Regions from separate parts of the Coprobacillus sp. genome, predicted to be linked through region 2. Evidence: predicted binding sites of a transcription regulator. Region 2 holds the regulator's gene; each other region holds the start of a gene.
What was found. Region 2 encodes HrcA, which represses chaperone genes, less so after heat shock. Its sites were predicted from a motif close to TTTTAGCACTNNNNNNNNNNNAGTGCTAAAA; they were not measured.
Positions count from the first base shown of each region.

Region 1: the regulator HrcA is predicted to act here: its motif matches at 2,727-2,757, upstream of AC5M21_RS06920 (Hsp20/alpha crystallin family protein).
Region 3: the regulator HrcA is predicted to act here: its motif matches at 4,665-4,695, upstream of AC5M21_RS03635 (lactonase family protein).

Region 1 is NZ_CFJNYH010000015.1:17,022-23,416, reverse strand. Features, by position in the region: gene AC5M21_RS06930 (6-phospho-beta-glucosidase) at 1-358, shown strand, start outside; gene AC5M21_RS06925 (PTS sugar transporter subunit IIC) at 640-2,037, shown strand; gene AC5M21_RS06920 (Hsp20/alpha crystallin family protein) at 2,202-2,609, opposite strand; gene AC5M21_RS06915 (Cof-type HAD-IIB family hydrolase) at 2,834-3,697, shown strand; gene vanR (VanR-ABDEGLN family response regulator transcription factor) at 3,777-4,457, shown strand; gene AC5M21_RS06905 (sensor histidine kinase) at 4,450-5,550, shown strand; gene AC5M21_RS06900 (C39 family peptidase) at 5,622-6,377, shown strand.
Region 2 is NZ_CFJNYH010000020.1:31,485-37,879, reverse strand. Features, by position in the region: gene dnaJ (molecular chaperone DnaJ) at 1-756, opposite strand, end outside; gene dnaK (molecular chaperone DnaK) at 811-2,625, opposite strand; gene grpE (nucleotide exchange factor GrpE) at 2,646-3,185, opposite strand; gene hrcA (heat-inducible transcriptional repressor HrcA) at 3,196-4,230, opposite strand; gene AC5M21_RS08545 (hypothetical protein) at 4,800-5,126, opposite strand; gene AC5M21_RS08540 (hypothetical protein) at 5,311-5,475, opposite strand.
Region 3 is NZ_CFJNYH010000006.1:35,654-42,048, forward strand. Features, by position in the region: gene AC5M21_RS03610 (epoxyqueuosine reductase QueH) at 1-612, shown strand, start outside; gene AC5M21_RS03615 ([FeFe] hydrogenase, group A) at 705-2,078, opposite strand; gene AC5M21_RS03620 (GTP pyrophosphokinase) at 2,174-2,875, opposite strand; gene AC5M21_RS03625 (aminotransferase class I/II-fold pyridoxal phosphate-dependent enzyme) at 2,952-4,124, opposite strand; gene AC5M21_RS03630 (Lrp/AsnC family transcriptional regulator) at 4,124-4,615, opposite strand; gene AC5M21_RS03635 (lactonase family protein) at 4,720-5,751, shown strand; gene AC5M21_RS03640 (putative bifunctional diguanylate cyclase/phosphodiesterase) at 5,823-6,395, shown strand, end outside.

The DNA.
Region 1 (6,395 bases), on a different contig from region 2:
AGATTTACCAGCAGACTGTGCAGTAGAAGTCTCTGCATATATTGGATCAACAGGAGCAAAAGCAATCGCTTTTGGAGAATTACAACCAGCTGAAAAAGGATGGTTACAATGTATGAAGAACATGGAACACTGTGTTGAAGCAGCAGCAGTCACAGGAGATTATGGAATGGCATTACAGGCATTTATTTTAAATCCACAAATTCCATCAGGAGAAAAAGCAAAACAAGTCTTAGATGAATTGTTATTAGCACATAAGAAATACTTACCACAATTTGCAGCAAAGATTGCAGAATTAGAAGCAGCAGGTGTTACTATTAAAGATGATGTTGCTAGAGAATTAGTAGAGGATGGGAAATAGAAATTCTTTCTCTATATTAGGTATATAAAAATAAGGAAGTTTTAAAATCATTGAATTTGTCAATGAAATTAATTCTTCCTTTTTGTTTTTCACCCAAATGTGGGTAAGCACCAAAATAGAAGTCTTTGATTTCTATTTTTTTCTTTTATGGAACAGTGTTTCTTATATTGAAAAAAGAAGATGATAAATTGGGGAACAATGTGCCTAAGGTCCTTTATAATATTGAGAGATTTGTCGAAAAACATATAATAGAAGTATATTCAAAAGAGGGAGGAAAGAATATGGATGCTTTTGCTGATAAGCTAGGACGTGTTGGAGCATGGTGTGGACAGAATAAATATTTGTCTGCTATCAAAAATGCGTTTCAAAATTTTATGCCAGCAACTATTGCTGGAGCCATTGGTGTTTTGTGGACAAATGTACTTATTAATGACAGAGTTGTAAATGGAGCACCTCAAGGTTTAGGGGGATTAATTTCAGGAATTATGGTGTTGGAACCATTGAATGCTATTTTCTCTGCTATTCAATTTGCAACAATCTCTTGTATTTCAATTGGTATTGTTATTCTTGTTGCACAAGAAATTGGTGAAATGAATGGAGAATCAGGAATCTTTAGTGCCGTTTTAGGATTTGTTTCATGGATGGTTGTCACTCCAAATACTTATGGAATGGCTGGACAAACAGTTACGCTTGCAGACTCAACAACAAAGGTTGTTTCAGACTTTTTACCAAAAGGGGCAACTGTTGCTGATTTTGGTGGAATTTCATCTCGTTATACTGGCGCCACTGGTCTATTTACGGCCTTAATTGTTGGGATTATTGCATTAGAAATCTTTGGATTTTTAAGAAAAATGGATGCATTGAAAATTAAGATGCCGGATCAAGTCCCACCAGGTGTTGCTAAATCTTTTGAAATCTTAATACCAGCATTTTTAACAGTCACAATTGTAGGAACTTTAGGATTTATCATTCAAAGTGTTTCTGGTCATTATGTCAATGATGTTATCTTTCAGTTAGTACAGGATCCACTTGGAAATATTATTGGGAATAATTTACTTGCTGTTTTGTTGTTATTTGTAATTATTTCATTATTTTGGTTAGTTGGTATTCATGGCAATAACATGGTAGAAGCGATTAATCAATCTATCTTTAGATCATTGTTATATGCTAATACTGCTGCTTATACTTCTGCCACATATAGTGGGCAACAAGATATTCCAAATATTCTCAATTTAACAATGTTAGAGATGTTTGGAAAATGGGGTGGCTCAGGATTAACATTATCTCTTGTTATTGCTATATTTATTTTTGGTAAACGTGAAGATAATCGTGCTATTGCGACATTATCAGTTGTTCCAGGTTTATTCAATATTAATGAAACAGTGACATTTGGTATGCCAATTGTCTTAAATCCTATTTTAGGAATACCCTTTATTTTAGCCCCATGTCTATCTTTAACAATTGGTTATTTCTTAACTGTTGTTGGATTCTGTCCAAAAGTTGTTCTAGAAGTTCCTTGGACAATGCCACCATTATTAATGGGATTTTTAGCAACTGGTGGAAATATCATGGGAGCTATCTCACAACTCATAGCTATTGTCGTTTGTGTTGTCATTTATGCACCATTCTTAATCGCTTATGAAAAATATCAAAATAAACAATCTGAAAAAATTGATTAATTGAACTTCTATTCATATTTTTGACAAAAATAAAACTATTTTTGTGAAATGAACCCCATTGTTTGGATATATAAATAATGGTGGTTCATTTTATTATGACGAAGCTAACAAGAAAAAAATATATGAAAAAGCCAGTTGACTTCAAAGTCAACTGACCTTTTCTCCTATTGAATAGGAATAAATTTTTTATCTTCAATTTGTGGAGTTGTATCTTTTGGAAGAGCAATTTTCAATTCTCCATTATCAAATGAAGCTTGAATATCTTCTTCTTTAATCTTGTCACCAACATAGAAATTACGACTGCAACTTCCACTATAACGTTCACGTCTAATGACATGACCATCATTATCTTTTTCTTCATTATTATAGTTCTTTGTTGCATTAATCATTAAATATCCATCTTTTAATTCAAGTTGAATATCTTCCTTTTTATAACCAGGAAGTTCCATATTCAACATATATTGATCATCCTTTTCAACAATATCTGTACGCATACTGTCAACTGAAGAATAATCAAATGGATCATGGAATAAATCATCAAACATATCATTAAATGCAGGTAGGAATTTCATAAAACATCGCCTCTTTCTTTTTTTATTTCTTTAACAATTAGATTTCAGTATAACTGAAAATGAAATTAACTACCTCATTAGGGACCTTCCCTAACTACACTTATATTATATCACTATTTTTAGCACTGTCAATATAAGAGTGCTAAAAAATAAAATTTCAATTTAAGTAAATTTTTAAAGAGATTAAAAAATTATGATATGCTAATAAAAATAGGAGGTAGACAATGATTAAATTAGTTGTTAGTGATATGGATGGAACATTACTTGGAAAATCAAAGGGGGTCAGCATCCCTAATAGAAATGCAATACAGAGATTATCTGAGCATAATATAGAGTTTGCTATAGCATCAGGTAGAGATTATAATGGTGTCTATCAAATTATTCATGAATTAGGAATTGAGTGTGAGGCTATCTTAGGTAATGGTGCACAGTATGTGGATGTAAAAGGCAATATCTTGATGGAATGTTATATGCAGAAAACAATTTATAAAGATGTTGTCAAAATATTTGACGATGCATCAATCCCTTATATGGTTTTTACAACAAAAGGTTTTTATGCGACAGAGCCACAAAGAGTGCGAGATTTATTTGTTCAAAGATGCGTCAATTTTTTTCATCAACCTTATGGTGAATATGACAAGGGTGGTAAGTTTGAAAATTCAACTTGTAACTTTTTGCAGGCAATTGGAAATGTTGATGACTTTTTAAAACAAGATTTTGAAATTATTAAAGTTGAGGCCTTTTCATTGGATGCAAGTGAAATTGCTCCTGCTAAAGAAAAACTTCAATTTGTCCCAATGATTTCATATTTATCATCTTTTTCTGATAATGTTGAAGTGACAGATCAAAATGCTCAAAAAGGACTTATTCTTGAAAAAGTTGCTAAGCTTAAAAATTTATCAAAAGATGAAATTGTTGTCATAGGAGATGGTATGAATGATTTAACGATGTTTCAACATTTTCCTTATGCTTTTGCACCTGCTAATGCCGATTTAGAAATTCAAAATTTAGCTTATCAGATTGTTGCAGATTGTGAAGATGATGGCTTTGCTGAAGTTATAGATATTATTTTTAAGGATTTGATGTAACAAATCCTTTTTTTCTTAAGAGTTTCTTAAAGAATTCACATAAATAATGTAGTATAATGTAGAAAAATGGGGTGAATACATGAAAGTATTAGTTGTTGACGATGAAAAAGAGATTGCTGATTTAGTTGAATTATATTTAAAAAATGATGGTTTTGAAGTTTATAAGTTCTATACTGGAAATGAGGCATTGCAATGTGTTGATGTACAAGATATCGATTTGGCTATTTTAGATATTATGTTACCGGATATTAGTGGATTAGAAATCTGTCAGACAATAAGAGAAAATTATAATTTTCCAATTATTATGCTGACTGCTAAAGAAACTGAGATTGACAAGATTACGGGTTTAACAATTGGGGCAGATGATTATGTGACAAAACCATTTCGTCCTTTGGAATTAATGGCACGTGTAAAAGCACAGTTACGTCGTTATAAAACGATGACTCCAAAAGAAGAAAAGAATATGGTGACAATTGGTGCTTTAACAATTGATCAAGATAATCACCAATGTATTTTAAATAATCAAACACTTTCTTTAACACCAACAGAATTTTCAATTCTTTGGTTACTATGTAAACATAAAGGCAAAGTTGTAACTGTTGATCAGATTTTTCAGGAACTTTGGGGTGAAAAGTATTATACAAATTCTAGCAGTTCTATTATGGTACATATTCGTCATTTAAGAGAAAAGATGGATGATTCAGCAGAAAATCCTAAATATATTCAAACTGTATGGGGAGTAGGTTATAAAATTGGGTAAAGATTATACAAGAAGATTTCAAACTGAAATTTTAAAAAAGCATTTCATGATTGCCTTGATATCTATTGTTATTATGTTATTGTTTTATTTTTTTGTAGATAATTTCTATAATGGTGCAGTTATTAATTTTATTCAAGATGTTTTTGGTTGGGATTTTGCATCATTTATATTACGAAATCAAACAGCTTTTGTATTTATTACAATTTTAGTTGTTTTGTTATTGAATTCTTTAATTGTTGAGGTTTATTCTATTCAAAAGATTTCTCATGTTTTTTCACAGATGAAAATCTTGTTTCAAAAAGATGATCAAAGAATTGTGTTGGATGAATCCTTACAAGAACTTGAAGATGATTTTAATGAGTTAAAAAGAGAAAGTATTGAAAATGAGAAGAAGGCTATTAAGGAAGCACAACATAAGGTTGATATGATTGCTTATCTTGCCCATGATATCAAAACGCCACTAGCATCTGTTATTGGATATTTATGTTTATTAGAAGAAACAGAAGATTTACCAGAAGAATTACGTCATAAATATACGCATATGACTTTAGAGAAAGCTTATCGTCTAGAAAAACTAATTAATGAATTCTTTGATATAGCAAAATTGAATCAATCTTATAGTCCTTTACATAAGGAAGAAGTATCCTTAAGTTATTTATTGGAACAAATGAAAGAGGAGTTTTATCCTATTATGAGTCAAAAACAACAGGAGATTGTTATACAAGTTCCAGAAGATATGATAATTTATGCTGACTCTCAAAAGATTGCAAGGGTCTTTAATAATATTTTAAAGAATGCTTTTTATTATGGGGATGAGAAAACAACTATAACTATTGAAGCAACAGAAGATAATGTTTATACGCATATCTTATTTCGAAATATAGGGCAAACAATTCCAAAAGATAAACTTAATGTTATTTTTGAGCAGTTTTATCGTTTGGATACTGCCCGCTCTTCAAGTACAGGAGGTTCAGGTTTAGGACTTTCTATTGCAAAATTAATTGTTGAACAGCATCAGGGAATTATTAAGGCTAAAAGTTATGATCATGTGACAACGTTTGAAGTTTTTATTCCACATACCAAGGCACTTTAAGAAAATCTTAAGATTATTTTAAACAATTCTCTCATTCTTTCCTCTATACTTTTGATTGAGGAGGAATCATAATGAGAAAAAAGATTATTGTTTTTATAGCCGTTATTGTGATACCAATTCTCATATTAGTTATTGATCATTTTGTTCTTAATGAACACATTCAAGTTGATGCTCAATATGATCAATCTCAGGAATGGCAGGATATTATAAAAAACCAAGATGATTATCCAACATCACTTTTAAAATTAGCCATGCACAATAAAGAAACAATTCCTTTTGTTTCTGCATATCCTCAAGAGCATCAAAAGAATCTTTCTATGAGTCTTGAAAATGATTTGAAAGATCGAGAAATCCCATTATTACTCCAATGGGATAAAAGATGGGGTTATAAAATGTATGGTGATGAGATGATGGGGATTAATGGATGTGGGCCAACATGTTTATCAATGGTTGTGAGTTATTTAAAACAAAATCCACAATATAATCCTTATTACATAGCTCAATATGCTTATCAAAAAGGTTATTATTCTCAAGCTGGAACTACTTGGGCTTTGATGAATGAAGGTGCTAGTCACTTTGGTGTGAAAGTTCAAGAATTATCATTAGATGAAAATGCAATTGCAGAGGCTTTGAAACAGGGACAACCAATTATTTGTAGTGTAAGGAAAGGTATTTTTACAAGTGAAGGACATTTTATAGTTTTAAGAGAGTATAAAGATGGACTTATTTATGTCAATGACCCCAATAGTCCTATAAAAAGTCAGAAAGGTTATACTTTTCAAGAACTTTATAGTCAGATTAGAAATCTATGGGTTTATAGTCTTTAAAATGTTATAATGCATCCA
Region 2 (6,395 bases):
TCCATTTTGTCCACCATTGGCACCTCTATGTCCTTTACCTTGAACACGTAACTGTTGATGTGTATTAATACCAGCAGGTATATTTAGTTCAACAGTAATATTTTTATTGATATATCCTTTACCCTTACAATGATCACATTTTTCTTTAACAACTTTACCAGTTCCATTACAATCAGGGCAAGTTGTTTGGTTCACAAATGTACCAAATGGTGAACGTTGTTGTGTACGGATTGTTCCAGTACCACCACAACGTGAACACGTTTGAACATCATCAGGTGACTTTGCTCCACTTCCATGACAATGCGAACACTGTTCATCAAAATTAATTTTAATCTCTGTTTTCTTACCTTTGATTGCATCCATGAAGTCAATCTCTAATTGAACAAAACGATCTTCCCCACGCATTGGACCTGTCTTTCTTTGACGCTGTCCTCCACCACCAAAGAATGAACCAAAAATATCTCCTAAGTCAACATCTTCAAAGCCACCAAATCCACCGAATCCGCCAGCTCCTCCAAATCCTCCTGATTGATCAAATGCCGCATGACCATAACGATCATATGCAGCTTTTTTATTATCATCTGATAAAACATCATACGCTTCTTGTACTTCTTTAAATTTATCTTCTGCACCAGGATCCTTGTTAACATCAGGGTGATATTTCTTAGCCATTTTTCGATATGCACGTTTGATTTCATCTGCACTGGCACTTTTAGAAACACCAAGCACCTCATAATAATCTCTTTTATCAGCCATATTCTCACCTCTTGACTAGATAAAACCAAGGCAAAGCCTTGGCTTTATACTATCCTAATTTTTTTCTGTAAAGTCTGCATCGACAACATCATCATTATTTGATGCTGTTTGTGTATCACCTGTCGGATTAGCTCCTTGACCTTGTTGATATTGATATGCTGCCATTTGTTGTGCAACTTGTTCTAATTCAGTCATCTTAGTTTCAAGTGTAGCCATATCATTATCATCTAAAGCTTTCTTTAATTCATCTCTTAAAGCAGTTGCTTGTGTTTTTTGATTTTCATCAATCTTATCACCTTGTTCAGCTAATGCTTTATCAATTTCATTAATCATTTGTTCTGCTTTATTTCTTGTTTCAATATCTTTACGTTTTTGTTCATCTTCAGCCTTATTAGCTTCAGCCTCTTTTACCATTCTATCAATTTCTTCATCACTTAATCCAGTTGAATTTTGAATTGTAATAGATTGTTCTTTTTGTGATTTCATATCTTTCGCTTTAACATTAACAATACCATTAACATCAATACTGAATGTAACCTCAATTTGTGGAACACCTCTTGGAGCTGGTTCAATACCATCTAATTTAAATAAACCTAATTGTTTATTATCTTTAGCCATAGATCTTTCACCTTGTAATACATTGATATCAACAGCTGGCTGATTATCTGCAGCAGTAGAGAAAATTTGTGATTTTGTTGTTGGAATTGTTGTATTTCTTTCAATTAATACAGTCATAACTCCACCCATAGTTTCAATACCTAATGATAATGGTGTAACATCTAATAAAACGATATCTTTAACATCACCAGTAATAACTCCACCTTGAATAGCTGCACCCATAGATACAACTTCATCAGGATTCACTGATTTGTTAGGTTCTTTTCCAAGTAATCTTTTCACTGATTCTTGTACAGCAATAATACGAGTAGATCCACCTACCAATAAAACTTGATCAATTTCACTTGGAGAAATACCAGCATCACTTAATGCTTGTTTCACTGGTCCTTCAGTACGAACAACCAAATCTTTAGTTAATTCATCAAATTTAGCTCTTGTTAATGTTAATTCTAAATGCAATGGACCTGCTGCACCAGCAGAGATAAATGGTAATGAAATTTGTGTTTGCATAACTCCTGATAAATCTTTTTTCGCTTTTTCAGCAGCTTCTTTAACACGTTGCATTGCCATTTTATCAGCACTCAAATCAACACCTTGATCCTTTTTAAATTCAGCAACAATCCAGTTCATAACTTTTTCATCAAAGTCATCTCCACCTAAACGGTTATCTCCAGCTGTCGCTAATACTTCAAACATACCATCTGCCAAATCAAGGATTGAAACGTCAAATGTTCCTCCTCCTAAGTCATATACCAATACTTTTTGTTCAGTATCTAATTTATCAACACCAAATGCTAAAGCAGCAGCAGTAGGTTCGTTAATGATACGTTCAACATCTAGTCCCGCAATTTTACCAGCATCTTTTGTAGCTTGTCTTTGTGCATCATTGAAATATGCTGGTACAGTAATAACTGCTTTTGTAACTGTTTCACCCAAATATGCTTCTGCAGTTGCTTTTAAGTTTTGTAAAATCATTGCAGAGATTTCTTGAGGTGTATATTCTTTACCATTTACATTTTCTTTATAATTTGTACCCATATGTCTTTTTACAGACATAACTGTATCTTTATTAGTAACAGCTTGACGTTTTGCAGCTTCACCAACAACGATTTCTCCATTTTTGAATGCAACAACTGATGCAGTTGTTCTTAATCCTTCAGGATTTGCAATAACTTTTGCTTCTCCATTTTCCATCACACTTACGCATGAGTTTGTAGTACCTAAATCAATACCAATAATTTTGTTTCCCATAATATAAATCCTCCTTATAACTATTCATTAACTTTAACTAAAGATGCACGAATAACGCGATCTTTCAATTTATAACCTTTTTGAAGTTCTTCCACAACGATATTTGAATCAAAATTTTCATCGTTGGTTGTCATCACAGCCTGATGGAAATTTGGATCAAATTCCTTACCTTGAGCTTCAATCGCTTCAACACCATTCTTTTCAAGAATAGCCATTAACTGATCAAAAATCATTTGATACCCTTTTAAGAATGTTTGAATTTCTTCACTCGGTTCCTGAACATTCAAAGAACGTTCAAAATTGTCAACTACAGGAAGTAATTCTTCAATAAAATCTTGCATCATAAATTTCATAGAGTTTTGATGTTCTTTTTCTAACCTTCTCTTTGAGTTTTCCATATCTGCAAAAACTTTATAATAATCCGTCTTCCATGTATTCACTTCTTCTTCAAGCTTTGCAACTTTATCCTCAAGTGAATCAGTTGCTGTTTCTTCAACAACTTCTGTTTCTTCTTGCTTTACTTCTTCATCAACTTTTTTTTCTTTCTTTTCCTTTGCCATACTTTCACCTCTATTCATCATCTTCATCATTGCTTAGCAAAACTGTTTCTAAACTTTTAGAAATATACTCAACCAAAGAAACAACTTTTTCATAAGGCATACGTGTTGGCCCTATAACCGATATTGATCCTTTGGATTCATTGCCTGTTTTAAACGATGCACTGATGACAGAGACATCACTTAAATCTTCAATGGGTGATTCACTTCCAATCCTTACACTTACACCCTCTTCAATAGCAATAGGTTCTAAACTTTTCCATGACTGTGAATTCTCAAAAGCAGAGACCAGCTGTCTAAGTTTATTCACATCATTATATTCAGGTTGATACAACATATTTTCTTTACCCGAGAAATAAACATTACTATTGGCGAATTTCATAAATGATTCTAAAAACGCATTGAATAAAACTTCATGTTCTTTAATTCGAGCACTCAATATTGGCCGCACATCTCTTTCCAAGCGATAAGCCACTTGATTAATTGGTGTTCCATCCAACAAATCATTCATAACATTCACACAACTTGTTAAATCTTCTAAATAAGCATTATTCTTAACTTTAAAAATACGATTTTCAACATGCCCTTTGTCTGTTACAATAATTGCTGTCACACTATGCTCTGTCAAAGGAACAAGTGTAATATTTTGCAATCGTTCATAATCAGAATTAGGACCTAAAGCTACTGTAGTCAAATGAGTAAGTTCACTTAAAATTTGACAACTTTCCTGAATAATCTCATTTAAAGAGCGATGCCGGTCACCAAGAATCATAGCAACTTGATTTTTGACATCGTCATCAACATTAGGCTGCATTAATGTATTGACATAAAAGCGATACCCTTGTGTTGAGGGCACACGTCCTGATGACGTATGTGTTTTTTCTAAATATCCATTTTCTTCAAGAAATGACATTTCATTACGAATTGTCGCACTTGAATAAGGAAGCATATACTTTGTCATAAGTGTTTTTGAACCAACTGGTTCAGCTGTTTCAACAAACTCTTCAACAATACACTTGAATATAAGCAATTGTCGTGCACTCAGCATATCACAACCTCCTTTTAGCACTCCTTTTATCTTTGTGCTAATTTTATTATACTCATGTTTTTAGCACTGTCAACACTTTTGTGCTAAAAAACAAAAATAACTGAATTCAATTCAGTTATCAACTCTGCACTCCCCTTTATATAAACAAAAGAGATCAATACATATATGAATATCAACAGGATGTTTCTTAAATACGTTTTCCTTAGTTCTTTTTGTTGTTTCATAAAATAAGTAAAAATATCTTGTAGCATCCTTTTCAGTTCTAAAAACAAAATCCTGCTAAACCTAAACCACACAATGAGAACATTAACAATCATCGAACGGATCATTTCGAACCAATCGTATAGTTGAGTTTTTCCTATAATAGTTCTTATTTTTTACTAAATACACATAGATAAAAACTAGCAACTAACACATATAAACAACAAAACAGGAATATATATAATATATAACAATCATGCAGAAAACAAATCTAAACAAGCTAATATAAGTTTAAAATATTTGAATGTTCTCATAAAAAAGTATCCTCCTTATAATTATTAATATATGAGGGATAAATCCCCCATATATTAATAAAATACTCTATGTTTATCTAAATATAATACAGCCACTCCAACTCCTAATACTGCTGCACACATAAACGCTACACCACCAATATATAACGCAGCGTTAGCGATTGCAGGTCCAAATAATGCAACACCTTTCCAATAAGCAATAGTAGCTAAAGATTTCATAAAACCAGCTGTGATACCACATTGATATGATGCGATTTTTCTAATGGCACTACTTCTATTCCATAATCCCTTTAAATTCCTTGCTAATGTAGCACTACCACCTTTCCCATTTTCTTCAACATCTAACTCTAAAAACTCTTTATCTTCAATAAAAAGATACATATCAGACTTTCTTAGAAATAAAGCCTGATTATATATATATCCTGCATCATATACAAAAAAGTAAAAAGCTCTTTTTTTTCATTTGATCAGAGTTTCTCAATAGGTCATCTAATGTCTTTATAAATTCATCAACTTCTTCCTTCACCTTTGGTATCCCCATTACAATCAGTGGAACAAAATGACTTTATAATATTTTTAAATAGATATCCTTTCGACAAACATCTTTTCGATAATCAATCTTGATAAAATAAATAAGCATCCCTTGAACAAATAGAAAAACAAGCAATGTACCTAGATTTAAGACTTCATTTTCTAAAAAACGCATGACTGTTGACCATAGAATAGTCATTTCAACTATCCATAAATAGACCTTAATGACCTTAAAATTAAAAACTTTAATAAAAGTATAAATAAGCAAAAACATGCTATAGTCATTGCACCACCAAAATAACTCATCATCACCTTCACTCTCACCTCTTATTCACTATACATTTATAATCCCTATTTGTAAAATCAACAGTACAAAGAGCAATTATCTTGATATCTTTATTGACTTACTATTTTATGAAGATTTAAAGTGATCAAATATTAATAAATACAATAATTAAGACTATGCCAATAACTGTTCCCAAGCGCAAAGAAGTAAATAACAATTTTTTCGTTTATTGTCAATGTTTTAAAAATCAATCAGATTCATTTTTTACCATAAATAAAAATCCCAATAGCAACAACAATAGAAATAATATTATAAATCAAATAGTATCATCTTGAAAAGGAATCACTTATCTTGAACCTAAAAGTAGCAATGCTAATATATATGTAAACCAATCACTAAATTTCATTTTCCCCTCTCATAAGAACAACATTTAATAAATAAATTATATATGATAATAATTCCGATAGAAATCAAGTAAAAATATTCAAAATCATTTATAATTTATATTTAATTATATAGTACATAGTTCCTGATACAACAATATCAAAACAGATCATTCCAACTTGAAGTACAAGAGGCATACTATCAAAAAAAAGATGGTAACGCCAGGAATCCAGTAACTATTAACAAAACAAATAAAATACATATAATAGCTATTTTAAGTTTTTCCAATTTATTAGACTCCATTCTTTTACTTATAATTTCCATACTCCATAACAATTATCCTATAATCATGTATCGTGTTTCTCCCATATTTTAATTATCACAGAACTGATAGAAGACCGTTTTATACTCCCATTATCATTCCACAGAAATCACTAAGTTCCTGTGCT
Region 3 (6,395 bases), on a different contig from region 2:
TTAAAGCTTCAAGAAGAATTAAAGAGACTCGGAGATACAAAACCCACTCTATTGCTTCATGTATGTTGTGGTCCTTGTTCAAGTTATGTCATTAAAGAATTATCTGAATATTTTCATATAACTATTTATTATTCTAATTCAAATATTTATCCTATTGATGAATATCAAAGAAGATATCAGGAACTTTTACATTTTATAAAGAGATTTAATCAAGATTTCAAGCATAATATTCAAGTTATCGAAGATCCTTACAATCATCCTGAATGGGTTTCTCATCTTTATCCACTTAAAGAATTACCTGAGGGAAGTATGAGATGTAGACTATGTTATAGTTTAAGAATGCGTAGAACATTTGATTATGCAAAAATAAATCATTATGATTATTGGACAACTGTCTTGAGTATATCTCCACATAAAAATAGTCAATGGATTAATGAAATTGGAGATGCTTGGCAAAGTTCTACACCAAAGTTCTTATATGCTGATTTCAAGAAAAATAATGGTTATCTTAAATCAACTCAAATGACAAAAGAGTATGAAATGTATCGACAAAATTACTGTGGCTGTATGTTTAGTTATGAAGAAATGTTAAAAAGAGAAAACCAAAAATAGTATTTAAAAAGGAAGAATTAAATCTATGATAAATAGATTGAGTTCTTCCTTTTGTTCTTTATAGAGAATTATAATAGAGACTCATACATTTTTTATTTTCCTAATTCCTTACTTCTATCTATATAAGTTGTATGTAGCATGTTTTCTGCTAAATCACTCATTGGTTCTTGATAGAAATCCTTATATAACTGTTGAATTTCAGGATTATCATGACTTTTTCTTAAATTCATTGATTGGTCTCTGTTATAAAGTCCTGCAATTCTTTTTGCGCGAAGGAGATCGCCCTGATATTTCGTATCTTTTGGTTGACCACCACCACCAATACAACCACCTGGACATGTCATAACTTCAACAAAGTGATACTTTTTATCAGCAGTCTTCATCTTTTCAATAAATTGACTTGCATTTTTTGTACCAAAAATCACTGCAATATTTACTGTTATACCATTCATATCTACACTTGCTTCTTTAACATCATCCAATCCCCTTACAGGCGTATATGTAAGCAAATTGATTGGAGCTGATTCACCTGTCATTATTTCATAAGCAGTACGAAGTGCTGCTTCCATAACTCCACCTGAGTTTCCAAAAATAACACCAGCTCCACTTGCTTCACCCATTAGTGAATCAAACTTTGAATCTTTTAAAGATGTAAAATCAATATTTTCCTCTTTAGCCCACTTTGCCAGTTCTCTTGTTGTAATCACATAATCCATATCACGCATATTATCAATTCCTAAATATTTCCCAGCATCACACATCTCTTCTCTTTTGATTTCATATTTTTTGGCTGTACAAGGTGTAACAGCTATATTAATAATTTGAGTTGGATCTAAGTTCATTTTTTTAGCAAAATAAGTTTTTACTGTGGGCCCTTGCATACCAATTGGACTCTTAGCAGTTGAAAGATGATTACGCATTTCTGGATGATAAATTTCTAAATATTTTACCCAAGCTGGGCAACAACTTGTGAATTGCGGTAAAGGCTTAGTTTGCTTTGTTAGGCGACGTATTAATTCTGTACCTTCTTCAAGAATAGTTAAGTCAGCTGAGAAATTTGTATCTAAAACATATTTAGCTCCTAGTTTTCTTAATAAAGCAATCATTTTACCTTCTACAAAAGTTCCATCTTCCATACCAAACTCTTCTCCTAAGGCAATTCTTACTGATGGTGATGTGTTAAAGATAATAATTTTATCAGAATTTTTCATGTCTTCTTGAATGAAAGGATATTCATAAGTTTCATGAATACTTGAGACTGGACATACATTTGCACATTGTCCACAATTGATACATACTGCTCTGTCTAATGTATCTTCCAGGCTATACGTTCCATGAACACCAATATAATCTTGACAGATATTCTTACATTGACCACACTTAATACATTTTTCTTCATCTCTTTGAATTGATGGATTATCACATTCTATGGGTACACGAATATCCATTCCTAAATGTTTACTCATACATTATCCTCCTTTTAAATAGTAATCGTTACTATTATTATATCATTATGGAAAATATTGTCAAACAAAAGAGATATCTATAATAATATCTCAGTTTATTGAATCTCTGAATCATTATTCAGACGATTGTGTATACTTTGCATTTTATAATCTAACTCTGATATAGACATTGCACACTGGATTAATTCTTTTTTGATATCTTCAGGAACATTATTATCAGTTTTATATTTTAATTTATGTTCTAATGAAGCCCAGAAGTCCATAGCTATTGTTCTTAATTGAACTTCTACATGAATAGGCTGTACACCTTCAGCTAAAAATATAGGCACCTCTAACACTAAATGCAAACTTCTATAACCATTATCTTTTGGATTTTGAATATAATCTTTTATCTTGATAAGCTTAATATCATCTTGATTAATCAATAATTGAGCCACAACATAGACATCATCTATATAATTACATATCACACGAATTCCAGCAATATCATGTATATGACGCATAATTTCTTTTTCAGTCAATGTCACATCTTTATCTATCGCCTTTTTTATAATACTTTCTGGCTTTTTTAATCTAGACTCAATATGATGAATAGGATTATGATCATATTTCACCTTGAATTCAGAATCTAGTATCTCCAATTTTGTTCGAATTTCTTTAATCCCAGCTTCATAAAGCTGCTCCATACGTAATAAACTATTAACATTTTCCAAAATTGGATTTTTAACAACTTGATTAAGAATATTCTTTTTTAATCTCTTATTATCCAATAATCTTATTTTATCTTTCTTCAACATTTCACAATCTCCTTACCACTATTTAATACAATCGAGATGAACTCATGGTGAACTGATTGAAAAGCAAGAAAAGAGTCTAACGACTCTTTATTTTATCAACAAATATTTTTATTTTCTCTGTTGCGATTTTTAGTTCCTCAATACTATAAGCATATGAAACACGAATGAATCCTTCACCAGCTGGTCCAAATGCTGTTCCTGGTACACATGCTACCTTTTGATCTTCTAAGAGTTTTTCACAAAACTCATCTGAAGATAGTCCTGTTGATTGAATGCATGGGAAAACATAGAATGCACCTAATGGCTTAAATGTTTCTAATCCCATATCATTAAATGTTTTCACAAGAAAATTTCTTCTTGTTCTATATGAATCACGCATTTTCATAACTTCTTCCTGACAGTGTCTTAAACCTTCAATGGCACCATATTGTGCTGGTGATGGGGCTGACATAATAACATATTGATGAATCTTGCACATAGCACTAGACAAAACAGAATTGGAAAGAATATAACCTAAACGCCATCCTGTCATAGCATGTGCCTTTGAAAAACCACTGACAATAATTACTTGATCTTTAATTTCATCAAATGATGCAATTGAACAAAATTCCTCTTCATAACTTATTTCTGCATAAATTTCATCAGATAGAATAATAATTCCAGTCTCTTTTAGGATAGGAACTATCTTTTCATAATCCTCTTTTGTCATAAATCCACCAGTTGGATTAGACGGATAGTTTAACAAAATTGCTTTTGTCTTTGGAGTTATAGCAGCCTTTAATAAATCAGGAGTCAATTTAAATTGATCTTCATGACGAAGATTGATAGCAACTGGAACTCCTCCTGCCAATTCAACACCTGGAGCATAAGCAACATACCCTGGATCTAAAACAATCATTTCATCACCTGGATTAATAATTGAACGAATAGCAATATCTATTCCCTCAGATCCACCCACAGTGACAATACATTCTTTTTCAGGATGATATGATACCTGAAATCTTTTTTTATAGTAATTACATATTTCTTTACGTAATTCTAATAAACCACGATTAGCAGTGTAAAAAGTACGTCCTTTTTCAATAGAATATATTGCTGCTTCTCTTATTGCCCAAGGTGTTGTAAAATCTGGTTCTCCAACTCCAAGAGAAATAACTCCCTCCATTTGTGAGGCCAAATCAAAGAATTTTCTAATTCCACTAGGCTTAATAAGTTTAACACGATCACTCAACATATTTTCATAATCCATTATGGAGTCACCACCAATCTATCATTAGAACCATCTTCATCTTCAATTAAAACAACACCATTATTTTTATATTGTTTTAATACAAAGAATGTTGATGTCCCTGTCACACCATCTAAACATGCTAATTTACTTGCTACAAAGTGAGCAACTTCCTGCATTGTTTTCCCTTTGACTATAGCTACAAATTCAAAACTACCACTTAAGAGATACATTGTATCGACTTCATCAAATTTATAAATACGACTTGCGATTCTATCATAACCATACTCTCTTTCTGGATTTGCATTGATTTGAATCAAGGCAGTGACAATTTCAGCATGAGTTAAATCCCAATTAACAATTGTATGATATCCACAAATGACTTTTTCTTTTTCTAATTCTGTTAATCTATCAATAACATTATCTTTCGTTTCTTCTAAGGCGGCCGCTAGATCAGTAATTTTCATCCTTGCATTTTTCTGTAACAAACTTAGTAATAACTTATCTTCCATAACGATCACTCCTTCTTTTATATTATATTTATTGTAGTACATTTTTTTATATTAGTAAATAGAATATTATTGTGTTAAAATAGATTTATGAAAGGGGTTTACTTATGAAAACATTCTATGTTGCCAGTTATGGAAAAAATAATGATAAGGGAATTTATATCATGAGACTTAATGAAGAGACACTTGAGATGCAACGTGTTCAGCAGATAGTCACGCAGGATTACCCTTCGTATATGATAACTAAAGATCATGTTCTATATGTTGCATATAAAAATGCCAGTTCATTGAATGATGGTGGAGGATTAGGGAGTTTCTCAATTTATAAAGATGAATTAATTCTTAATAATAATTATAATTCTAGTGGAAGATCTTATACACATTTATGTGTTGATGATACTCTCTGTTATATTTTTGCAGCAAATTATCATATTGGTGCAACAGCTTCTTATCAATTAGATAACAAAACAATAACTCAGAAAATTTCTGCTGTAAGACATAAAGGACTTGGACCTGATCTTTTAAAAAGGCAAACTGGACCCCATACTCATTATGTTGGTATTACACCAGATAAACAATTTGTATATTCTGTAGACTTAGGTGCAGATAAAGTTGTTATGTATCGCTTTCATCAAGGGGTATTATTAGAAGATGCTGATTATACTCTCAATGTTATTCCTGGTTCTGGACCACGTCACATGATTTTTTCATATGATGGTCGTTTTGCTTATCTTGTGAATGAAATTGCGAATAATATTATGGTTTTTAAATACTCTGAAGGCCGTTTTACTCTTATTCAAGCTATTCATTGTATTCCTAGACATTTCAAGGGGTTCTCAAGTGCATCTGCTATTCGTATGACATCAACTGGTGAACATTTATTTGTATCTAATCGCGGTCATGATAGTATTGCGATGTATCGTGTCAATAAAGAATCTGGTAAAATATCATTATTGTATATGGTTCATACTGGTAAAGGTCCTAGAGATTTTCATATTATTAATGATCAGTTCTTAATTGTTGGCTGTCAAGGTGATAATCAATTACAAGTATTAACCTTTGATGAAGATAATGAAAAATTACTTATGAGCGACTCAACAATAGATTTACCTGCACCTGTTTGTATAGCATTTGAATAACAGATAGACTCTTCTTAGCATTAAGAAGGGTTTTTATAGTTTGAATATCTTAAATGACAAGGAGGGATATCTTGTATTGGAATATTATACCTGAATGTATATCAATTATCATTCTTCTTATTATATGGTCTTACTCTAGAAAAGGAAGCAATTTACCAACGTTAACAAATCAGTTATTTCAGGCCTGTTTTTTAGTCACATTTCTCGCTATATCTACTAATATTCTATCAACTTGTATGTTGACTTATACTCAAATTTTTCCAATTTGGATGATAGAACTTGTGACGACTATTTACTTTATTTTCACCCCTTTAATGGGAATGATTTATTTCTTATATTCATCAACTCTTATTTACAATCATACAAAACTATCAAAAATAATGTGGTTAGGAACCTTGCCTGGACTTATTTATATCCTTATTGTCCTTTCCAATCCTTTTTCACATATATTGTTTAGTTTATCATCTGAAGGTGTTTACAATCAGGGTTCATTTATTTTTATAACTTACTTGTTATTTTACTTATACTGTTTGTTTTGTCTTATCATTGTGATTATCAATAAGAAAAAAATAAATTATCATATTTACAAGATACTTAGTGTCTTTCCACTTATTGCAGTTGCTGTTATTGTTATTCAACAAATT